DNA from 2 places in the Arthrobacter sp. ASL1 genome. Region 2 is predicted to be linked to the other one. Evidence: riboswitches for the same ligand, from Rfam matches in the RefSeq annotation. Region 2 holds a riboswitch; the other holds the start of a gene.
What was found. A riboswitch is a leader RNA that binds a small molecule or an ion and turns the genes downstream of it on or off. The one in region 2 is predicted to bind glycine.
Positions count from the first base shown of each region.

Region 1: another riboswitch for glycine. It lies ahead of cycA (D-serine/D-alanine/glycine transporter); the one in region 2 lies ahead of gcvP (aminomethyl-transferring glycine dehydrogenase).

Region 1 is NZ_CM155284.1:1,823,813-1,829,218, forward strand. It holds gene AC1MEQ_RS08600 (cupin domain-containing protein) at 1-503, opposite strand, end outside; gene AC1MEQ_RS08605 (TetR family transcriptional regulator) at 576-1,190, shown strand; gene AC1MEQ_RS08610 (HipA N-terminal domain-containing protein) at 1,078-1,545, opposite strand; gene AC1MEQ_RS08615 (helix-turn-helix domain-containing protein) at 1,578-1,883, opposite strand; gene cycA (D-serine/D-alanine/glycine transporter) at 2,420-3,904, opposite strand; glycine riboswitch at 4,226-4,323, opposite strand; gene AC1MEQ_RS08625 (FAD-binding oxidoreductase) at 4,570-5,406, shown strand, end outside.
Region 2 is NZ_CM155284.1:2,862,662-2,868,067, forward strand. It holds gene AC1MEQ_RS13535 (amino acid permease) at 1-1,390, opposite strand, end outside; glycine riboswitch at 1,589-1,688, shown strand; gene gcvP (aminomethyl-transferring glycine dehydrogenase) at 1,855-4,740, shown strand; gene gcvT (glycine cleavage system aminomethyltransferase GcvT) at 4,778-5,406, shown strand, end outside.

The DNA of each region.
Region 1 (5,406 bases), 1.0 Mb from region 2:
ATTTCGATACCACCGTTCTTCCGTGCGGACTCATCCACCTTGCCGAAATCCACGGGCCCGTCCCCGGCGGCCGCGCTGACTGCGTCACCGCGTAGGCCCTCTCCCGGTTCACTGCCCAGGGGGAAGCTCGCTTCCCAGTAAAAGGCCTGGCAGCATCCTGGGGTATGCAGGCAGAGCATCCGCACAAAGGGGGAAACCACCATGAAGGCGTGGGGCACGCCGCGGGGCGCAACCGCGAGTCCACCTTGCCCGATCCGGTGGTCCTGCCCGTCCATGTGCATCAGGATCTCACCCTCCAGGATGTACATGCTTTCATCCGAATCGGGATGCGTATGCAGCGGGGTCATCTTGCCACCGGCCATCTGGTCTTCGAACAGGATGAACGCCCCGCCTGTCTCCTCGGCCTTCGCCTTCCAGACATGAATCCCGCCGCCGTAAAACCAGCGCCGCTCGCCCTGGTCCTCTCCGCGGATGATGGCTGTGGGGCTGCTGACTGTGTCCATGGGGTCGCCTCTTGGGATGAAGAGCGTCATGGGACTAACGTCCCATGACAAGACTGGAGTACCATGAGGCATATGTCAACCCCTTATCAGGATGCGGGCCGCACGGGACAGAAGCAGCGGACCTTCCAGGCCCTCGTGACAGCCGCCCGGGAGGCGGTCTCCGCCGGACAGACCCCCACCGTGGACGACGCCGCGGCCGCGGCCGGCGTGGCCAGGAGCACCGCCTACCGCTACTTTCCCGGCCAACGCGAACTATTGGCCGCAGCCCATCCGGAAACCGGGAGGAAGTCCCTCCTGCCACCCGAAGCTCCGGAAGATCCCGCCGCCCGGCTGGATGCCGTCGTCCTGGAGTTCACGCAGCTCATAGTGCGTACGGAAGTACAGCAACGAACCATGCTCCGGCTATCCCTGGAAGCGGCCAAGGCGGACACCCCACTTCCACTGCGGCAGGGCCGGGCGATCGCCTGGATCGAGGAGTCCCTACTTCCGCTTCGGAGCAGCCTGTCCCAGGCGGAGGTGCGGGCACTGGCGCTGGCGATCCGCAGCGCAATCGGAATCGAGGCCCTCGTCTGGCTCACCGACATCGGCGGACTCTCCAGGGAACAGGCCGTGGCATCGATGCGGTGGTCCGCGCAAGCCCTGCTCCACCGGGCCCTGGCGTCGGGACCACCGCCCCACCCCTCCTGATCATCGTGCTCAAAAGCGCATCAAACCATGCCCCCCTGCCTTCCCCCTGCGGTCCAGAGGCCGCACACGCAGCGCCAGGCAACACACTGCCGCACAGGCGTGGAATGAGACGCCCTTCTGCCTGACACGTGCCCGGTTCGGGACCGACGAACGCAGCATCCGCACGGGTCAGCGTGAAGAACCGGAACAACTCAGGGAGCAGGCCCCAGAGGAAGTTGTCGATGCGCTTCCCCCGGTAGTCCCCGGCGGTTAGCGGCAGGGATGTGGACAATGGGGTGGCAGTAGGCTCGGCCAGCCATGAACCCGCGTAGGTAAATGTGTTTTGACCTCCATTGCCCTGCCGGGGATGCCCCATGACCTGGCCGTCGAAACAGACGGTCAGGTCCTTCACCTCCGGGGCCCGAAGGGAGACTCCGCGCCGGCCGAGTACCGGGCGACATGCTCATGGAGGTCGACTTTTACCGGCTTGTTGGGGCGCTTCGTTTCAAGGAAACGTACCTTCACGCCCACGGCCGACAGTACGGCCATGGCCTTGCCCCATTCTGCGCGGGGGTGGCCGGTCTCGAAGTCGCTGACGAATTTACGGGAGACCCCTGCGTGCTGGGCGAGGACGGTCTGGTTCCAGACGCGCGCCTTGCGTGCCCTGCGCACGAGCTCTGCAGCCTGGGCTGCGTTCCCCTCGAATTGCTCCATGACGTCCTCCTCCAACTAAGTTCGCCACCGCTCGGTGACAGCGTCCAGTCGCCTAGATGGGATCTTTGAGCGGCACCTCACGGTCGTGTCCGGCGGCGATCCCGGCGGCGGCCTGCAGAATGGCCCGCACGGTCGAGGCAAGCGTCTAGGCGTCCACCCCGGTCTGGGCGGACGTGCGACCGGCGATTTTCCATCTCTCATTGGAGAGGCGCTGGATCCGCTTGGCATCATCCTGAAGGGAGGAGGCGACCAGGAAGTTGGCCATGTTGGTTGCCGGCAGCCCGCCCTGCCGAGCACCGCAGGATACTGGAACGACCGCTACCGGCCCAGATCAGCGCGTTGACCATCTGGGCGACGTCCGCGTCTATTACGAAAACGTAGTAGCGCGACGGATATTACGTGCACGTAATTCCCGTCACCGATCTATATCGTCATCTGAAAAAAGAGCGCCAAAAAAAGAACGACGCCGGTGCCTCCGCCCGCGGGAGGTGGCACCGGCGTCGAACCAGGTCCTTGGCGCCAGGCGGCGCTGTGAGCTAGCGGCCGACCGGCTCGCGGACGTCGGGATCCCCGGCGTTGCTGCCGGCGCGCCACGCCGCAGCGGCCTGGCGTTCCTCGACGACCTTGGCCTCATGGGCGGCGCGCAACCTGGTGTGCTGCGGGTTGCGGCGCAGCACCGCGTAGCCGATGCCCACGGCGATAAACCAGATGGGGGTGAACAGCAGCGCGGAGAGCGTGTCCGGCTGGGTGGTCAGGGCCCAGAGGATGAAGGCGAAGAACGCGAGCACCACGTAGGGCATGAACGTCCCGCCGGGCATCTTGAACTTGCTGGCCGCGTGCAGGTGCGGACGACGGGCCCGGTAGACCAGGTAGCTGACCAGGATGATCGACCAGACGAACATGAAGCACAGTGCCGAGATGGTCGTCACCAGGGTGAAGGCCACGGCGACCGAGCCCTCCGCGTACAGCAGGACGACGCCGGCGAGCAGGAACATGCACGAGAACAACAAGGCGTTCTTCGGGACCTTGCGGCTGGAGAGTCGGCCGAAGGCCTTCGGGGCATCCCCTTCCAGGGCCAGGCCGTGGATCATGCGCGAGGTCGAGTAGATGCCCGAGTTGGCGCTGGAGGTCGCGGAGGTCAGGACCACGAAGTTCACGACGCCGGCCGCGCCGACCAGCCCTGCGAGGGCGAACATGCCCACGAACGGGGATTCATCCGGGGTGAACAGCTTCCAGGGCTGGACCGCCATGAGGATGACCAGGGCGCCGACGTAGAAGAACAGGATGCGGATCGGGATGGAGTTGATGGCGCGCGGCAGCGTCTTCTCCGGGTCCTTCGTCTCGGCGGCGGTGGTACCGACGAGTTCGATGCCCACGAACGCGAACGTCGCGATCTGGAAGCCGGCGACGAAGCCCATGAAGCCGGTCGGGAACATTCCGCCGTCGTTCCAGAGGTTGGTGAAGGACGCGGTGGCGCCGTTGTGCTCGAAGCCCATGATGATCATGACCAGGCCGACGATGATCAGCGCGCCGATGGCGACGATCTTGATCAGGGCGAACCAGAACTCGGTCTCGCCAAACGCCTTGACCGTCGGGAGGTTCAGGCCCAGCAGCAGCAGGATGCACGCGATTGCGGGGATCCACAGGGGCAGGTTCGGCCACCAGAACGCGACGTAGTGGGCGATCGCCACGACGTCGGCGATGCCGGTGACGACCCAGCAGAACCAGTAGGTCCAGCCGGTGAAGAACGCGGCCCAGGGGCCGAGGATGTCGCCGGCGAAGTCGGAGAAGTTCTTGTAGTCGGTGTTGCTCAGCAGCAGCTCGCCCATCGCCCGCATGACGAAGAAGAGCATGAAGCCGATGATCATGTAGACGAAGATGACCGACGGGCCGGCCACGGAGATCGTCTTGCCGGAACCCATGAACAGGCCGGTGCCGATGGCCCCGCCGATCGCGATGAGTTGGATATGACGGTTGGAAAGCCCCCGCTGGAGGTGGGGCTCGGAACTGGTGGTGCTCATGGTGCTGCCTTCCAAGTGGGTGGGGGTGCTGCGGTGGCGTGCCAGGGGAATGCCCTAGCTGCCGGTGCCGAAGCAGGCGTCGAAGCGCGGATTTGTGCTCGGCCCGGCAGGGGTGCTGGTGGACGCGGCGCGGGAGGGCCCGGTACTGGCGGGGATGATGACGGTCATGAAGGAACTCCCGAATCGTGCCCGGCAGGTGCCGCGCGGTCCTGGTTCCTCCCCCATCTGTTGAATGACCTGAGAGTTTCCGTCGCGGCCCCTGCGGGCCGGACTTGCTCCTTCGGTGAGCACGGTTGCGACCGTGCTGCTTTCCAGATTCGCCTCTTCGTGGCGGTACGGGGGCCTGAGAGTTTCCTGGGGAGGAATTGCTCCTACGGCGCCCGCCCATGGTGTGGGCGGGACTCTCCCGCCACGTGTCGACGGCGATCAGTTTGTGATTACAGTCACAAGATACGACGAAAGTGGATCGTGGCGCAAACCACATGACGGCCGCGCTGTACTGGGGCCCCGCACTAGGGTCGCTGCCAGGGGACGGATGGCATGACGTGAACGAGTCATCTCCGGTGGGTGTCGCGCCCCGGCTTTGACCCAGGTCACACTGCACTGCTGAAATGAAGCCAACCGTGCGGGCCTGTGCGGTGATCCGCGGCAGACAACGAGGACCCATGACCACCACGCACGGCACCACCATCGTCGACGTCCTGCAGGCGGCGCTGCCCGGCCGCGTGGAGACGGATCCGCTCCTGCTCGACGCCATGACCGGCGACCGCTCGGGGCACCGCTCCCCCGGCGCACCGGTGGCCATCGTCAACGCCTGCACGATCGAGGACGTCCAGGCGGTGTGCCGGATCGCCTCCGAGTCCCGGATCCCGGTGGTCACCCGCGGCGCCGGAACCGGCCTGGCCGGTGGCGCCATTGCGGGGCCCGGGGAGATCGTCCTGTCCCTGACCGGGATGGACCGGATCCTCGAGATCTCCCCCGAGAACCGTCTTGCAGTCGTCCAGCCCGGCATCCTCAACGGCGACCTCAACCGGGCCCTGGCCGACCAGGGACTGTGGTGGGCGCCGGACCCGGCGAGCAAGGACATCTCCACGGTGGGCGGCAACATCGCGATGAACGCCGGCGGGCTGCTGTGCGCCAAATACGGGGTGACCCGGGAGGCGGTGCTCGCGCTGAAGGTGGTGCTCGCCGACGGCCGGCTCATCACCGTGGGGCACCGCACCGTCAAGGGCGTCACCGGGTACGACGTCTGCGCGCTGATGATCGGCTCCGAGGGCACCCTGGGCATCATCGTCGAGGCCACCCTGAAGCTGCTGCCCCTCGTCGAGGGCGACGTCGCCACCGTCGGGGCGTTCTTCGCCTCCGTCGAGGACGCCGCCGCTGCCGCCTCGTCAGTGACCGCGCAGGGGCTCGTCCCCTCCATCATGGAGCTTATGGATGGCCACACGATCACGGCCATGGAACGGCACGCCGGTTCCGCGGTGTTCGGCGGCGCCGGGGCG
Region 2 (5,406 bases):
TCCACAGTCCGAACACGATCCAGGTCATCCCGCCCAGGTTGACCATGAGGAACACGCAGCCGGCAACAGCCAGGATCGGCGTCACCGGGTAGAACGGCACGCGGAACGTGCGCGGCAGGTCGGGGCGGTTGCGGCGCAGGTAGATCACCGACAGGCTGACCAGGCTGAAGGCGAAAAGGGTGCCGATGCTGGTGGCGTCGGCCAGCTGGCCCAGCGGGACCAGGCCGGCGGTGAGCGCGATCGTGCCGCCGGTGATCAAGGTGTTCAGCACCGGCGTGCCGGTCCGCGGGTGCAGCTTGCCGAACACCCGCGGGACCATGCCGTCGCGTGACATCGCCACCAGGACGCGGGTCTGCCCGTAGAGGACGGTGATGACGATACTGATGATCGCCACCACGGCACCGATGGAGAAGACCAGGGCCACCCAGGGCTGCCCGGTGATCTCCTCGAGGACCTGCACCAGGGCGGCCTCCTTGCCGATGAACCACTGCCAGTCCTTCGCGCCCACGGCGGCGACGGCGACGAGGATGTACAGCACGGTCACGATGATCATCGAGGTGATGATGGCCCGGGGCAGGTCGCGCTGCGGGTTCACGGCCTCCTCGCCGGCGGTCGAGGCGGCGTCGAAGCCGATGTAGGAGAAGAACAGGCGCGAGGCCGCGGCCGAGACGCCCGCGGTGCCCATCGGCAGCAGCGGGGCGAAGTTCCCGGTGTTGAACGCGCTGAAGGCGATCACGACGAAGAAGATGAGTACGGCGATCTTCAGGAACACCAGCACGGTGTTCACCGTGGCCGACTCCTTGGCCCCACGCATCAGCAGGACCATCGCCAGCAGGACCACGACGACGGCGGGGATGTTGAACACGCCGCCATCCGGGCCAGGCGGGTTGGTCAGGGCCGCTGGCAGTTCGACGTTGAAGGTCCCGGCCAGCTCGTTCACGTACTCGCCGGCACCGACGGCAATGGCGGCCACCGACACCCCGTATTCGAGGATCAGGCACCAGCCGCAGATCCAGGCCAGGCCCTCGCCCATCGTGGCGTAGGTGTACGAATAGCTCGAGCCCGATACGGGCACGGCCCCGGCCATCTCCGCGTAGGACAGCGCGGCCAGCAGGGCGGCGATCCCGGCGATCGTGAAGGAAATCCACACGGCGGGCCCGGCCAGCGGCACCGAGGAGCCCAGGACCACGAAGATCCCGGTGCCCAGCGTGGCGCCGACGCTGATCATCGTCAGCTGCAGCACGCCCAGGGTGCGGCGCATCGTGCCCCCACCGGATCCGTGTCCGGCCTCGGCGCTGAGCGCCTCGACGTCCTTGCGCAGCAGCAACTGGCGGCCCAGGGACAACCGTGGCCGGGTGCCCGGTTCGGGATGGTTGGCGGATGCCTGCATGGCGTGTCCTCAACGGGCTCGGTGGGGCCCGGGTCAGGTGGTGGTCGCCGGATCGCGGCAACAACCGGTGGTGGAAGGGTCGGCTCATATTTTTGCACCGCCATGCATGGTTACAAAACCGGAGTGTCGGCAACTCGGCTTGTTTGTGGCGTGGATCTCGCCGTATCATGGAGGGGTGCCCGCGAGGGCACGCGCCAATGACATGCGGCGGGAGAGTCCCGTTCAGAACCACTGGCGGGCGCCGTAGGAGCAATACCCTCCCCGGGAATCTCTCAGGCATCCGTACCGCCGCGCTGAGGCAACTCTGGAAAGAAGCAGCACCCCTCGGGGTCTGCTCACCGACGGTGCAAGCCACGTCCGGGACACCGGGCACGGCGGAATCTCTCAGGTCCAATACAGAGTCGGGGAGGAACCGAAGCTCATTCGGCGTGCACCGCACACCGACCACACTTGGAGTTCCCCTGATGACCGAGACCACGGCCCGTCCCACCACCAGCCCCGCCGGCGAGCTTGCTTTCGCCGACCGCCACATCGGACCCCGCGGTGATGCCACCGCGACGATGCTCAAGCACCTCGGCTATGCCACCCTCGACGACCTCGTCGACACGGCGATCCCCGCCGACATCCGCCAGTCCGCCCCGCTGGACCTGCCGGCCGCCCGCTCCGAGGCCGAGGTCCTGTCCGACCTGCGCGCCATCGCCGCCAAGAACGTCATGAAGACGCAGATGATCGGCCAGGGCTTCTACGACACGTTCACCCCGCCGGTCATCCTGCGCAACGTCCTGGAGGACCCGGCCTGGTACACGGCCTACACGCCGTACCAGCCGGAGATCTCGCAGGGCCGCCTCGAGGCACTGCTGAACTTCCAGACCATGGTCTCGGACCTCACCGGGCTGCCGATCGCCAACGCCTCGCTGCTCGACGAGGCCTCCGCCGTCGCCGAGGCCGTGCTGATGATGCGCCGCGCCAACAAGGCCAAGGGCGAGGCCAAGACCGTCCTGGACGCCGACCTCTTCCCGCAGACCATCGCCGTCGTCGAGGGCCGCGCGAAGGCGCTGGGCTTCGAGCTCGAGATCGCCGACCTCTCCGCCGGCCTGCCCGACGGTGAGATCTCCGGCATCGTGCTGCAGCAGCCGGGCAACTCCGGCCGCGTGGTCGACCAGGCCGCCATCATCGCCGCCGCCAAGGAGCGCGGGGCCATGGTCACCGTCGCCGCCGACATCCTCTCGCTGACCCTCATCGTGCCCCCGGGCGAGCAGGGCGCCGACATCGCCGTCGGCAACACCCAGCGCCTGGGCGTCCCGCTGTTCTTCGGTGGCCCCCACGCCGCCTACATGTCGGTGCGCAAGGGCCTCGAGCGCTCCCTGCCCGGCCGCCTGGTCGGGGTCTCCAAGGACGACGCCGGCCTGCCCGCCTACCGCCTGGCACTGCAGACCCGCGAGCAGCACATCCGCCGCGAGAAGGCCACGTCCAACATCTGCACCGCGCAGGCGCTGCTGGCCATCACCGCGTCGATGTACGGCGTCTACCACGGCCCGGAGGGCCTGAAGGCGATCGCCCGGCGTGCCCACCTGCACGCCAGCACGCTGGCCACCGTCCTGGCCGATGCCGGCTTCGGGCTCGCGGCGGAGGAGTTCTTCGACACCCTCACGGTCAAGGCCGCCGGCACGGCCCAGGCCATTGTCACCGCCGCCGAGGAACGTGGCGTCAACCTGCGCCGCGTCGACGCCGACACCGTGGGCATCTCCACCGACGAGACCACCACCACCGACCACCTGGTCGCCATCGCCGAGGCCTTCGGCGTCGCCGACGCGGCCACCGCGGTGGAGCGCGCGGAAGCCGGCGCAGCGGAGAAGCTGCCCTCCGCCGTCGTGCGTTCGAGTGAGTACATGACGCACCCGATCTTCCATTCGGTCCGCTCGGAGACCCAGATGCTGCGCTACCTGCGCCGCCTCTCGGACCGCGACCTGGCCCTGGACCGCACCATGATCCCGCTGGGCTCGTGCACCATGAAGCTCAACGCCACCGCGGAAATGGAATCGATGTCGTGGCCGGAGTTCGCCTCCATCCACCCCTACGCCCCGGCACACCAGACCGAGGGTTGGCGCCAGCTGATCACCGATCTGGAGAACCGGCTGAGCGCCATCACCGGCTACGCGGGCGTCTCCATCCAGCCCAACGCCGGTTCGCAGGGTGAGTACGCGGGCCTGCTGGCCATCCGCCAGTTCCACGTCGCCAATGGCGACGATGCCCGCACCGTCTGCCTGATCCCGGCCTCCGCCCACGGCACCAACGCCGCCTCCGCGGTGCTGGCCGGCCTGAAGGTCGTGGTCGTCAAGACCGCGCCGAACGGCACCATCGACGCCGCCGACCTGGACGCGAAGATCGAGGCCAACCACGACTCGCTGGCCGCCATCATGATCACCTATCCGTCCACCCACGGCGTGTACGACGCCGATGTGCGCGAGGTCTGCGACAAGGTCCACGCGGCCGGCGGGCAGGTCTACATCGACGGCGCCAACATGAACGCGCTGGTCGGCCTCGGCCAGCCCGGCAAGTTCGGTGGCGACGTGTCCCACCTGAACCTGCACAAGACCTTCTGCATCCCGCACGGCGGCGGCGGACCCGGCGTCGGCCCGGTCGCCGTGGCCGAGCACCTGCTGCCGTTCCTCCCCGGAGCCCCCACCGGGGAGGCCACGGACCGCAACGGCACGCCCGTCGCGTCCACCACCTATGGTTCGGCTGGCGTGCTGCCGATCTCCTGGGCCTACGTGGCCATGATGGGCGCCGAGGGGCTGACCAACGCCACCAAGAATGCACTGCTGACCGCGAACTACGTCGCCTCACGGCTCAACGAGTACTTCCCCGTGCTCTACACCGGCAACAAGGGCCTGGTTGCCCACGAGTGCATCCTGGACCTGCGCGATGCCACCGCCAAGACCGGCATCACCGCCGAGGACGTCGCCAAGCGCCTCATCGACTACGGCTTCCACGCACCCACGCTCGCCTTCCCGGTGGCCGGGACGCTGATGGTCGAGCCGACCGAGTCCGAGGATCTGGCCGAGATCGAGCGCTTCATCGAGGCCATGATCGCCGTCCGGAAGGAAATGGACCAGGTCCTGGCCGGTGACTTCACCGCCGAGGAATCGCCGCTGCGGCTGTCCCCGCACTCCGCTGCCGCCGTCGTCTCCAGCGAGTGGGACCGCAAGTACACCCGCGAACAGGCCGCCTTCCCCGTACCGGGACTGCGCCAGGACAAGTACTTCCCGCCGGTGGGGCGCATCGACGGGGCCGGCGGCGACCGGAACCTGATCTGCTCCTGCCCGCCTCCCGAGGCATTCGAGAACTAACCCGGATCCCCGGAACCCGACGAAAGGCAGACTCCCCGTGAGCACCGAAACCACCACCACGCCGAAGCAGACGCCCCTGCACGGCGAACACGCAACGCTGGGCGCGAACTTCACCGACTTCGGCGGCTGGGACATGCCGCTGAAGTACGCCTCCGAGCTCGCCGAGCACCAGGCGGTCCGCGAGGCCGCCGGACTCTTCGACCTCTCCCACATGGGCGAGGTCTGGGTCGAGGGCCCCGACGCGGCCACGTTCCTGAACACCGCACTGGCCGGCAACATGGCGGTCATGAAGGTCGGCAAGGCCAAGTACTCGGTGATCTGCAACGCCGAGGGCGGGATCATCGACGACCTGATCACCTACCGCCGCGCCGAGGACCGCTTCCTGGTGGTCCCCAACGCGGGCAACGCCCCGGTCGTGGCCGCCGCCCTGGCCGAACGTGCCGCCGGGTTCGACGTCACCGTCAAGGACGCCTCCGCCGACACGGCGCTGGTCGCGGTCCAGGGTCCGATCGCCGAGTCGATCCTCCTGGGGCTCGTGTCCGCCGAGGACGCCGAGATCGTCACGGGCATGAAGTACTACGCCGCCGACGAGGTCACCGTGGCGGGGATCGACGTGTTGCTGGCCCGCACCGGCTACACCGGCGAGGACGGCTTCGAGCTCTACAT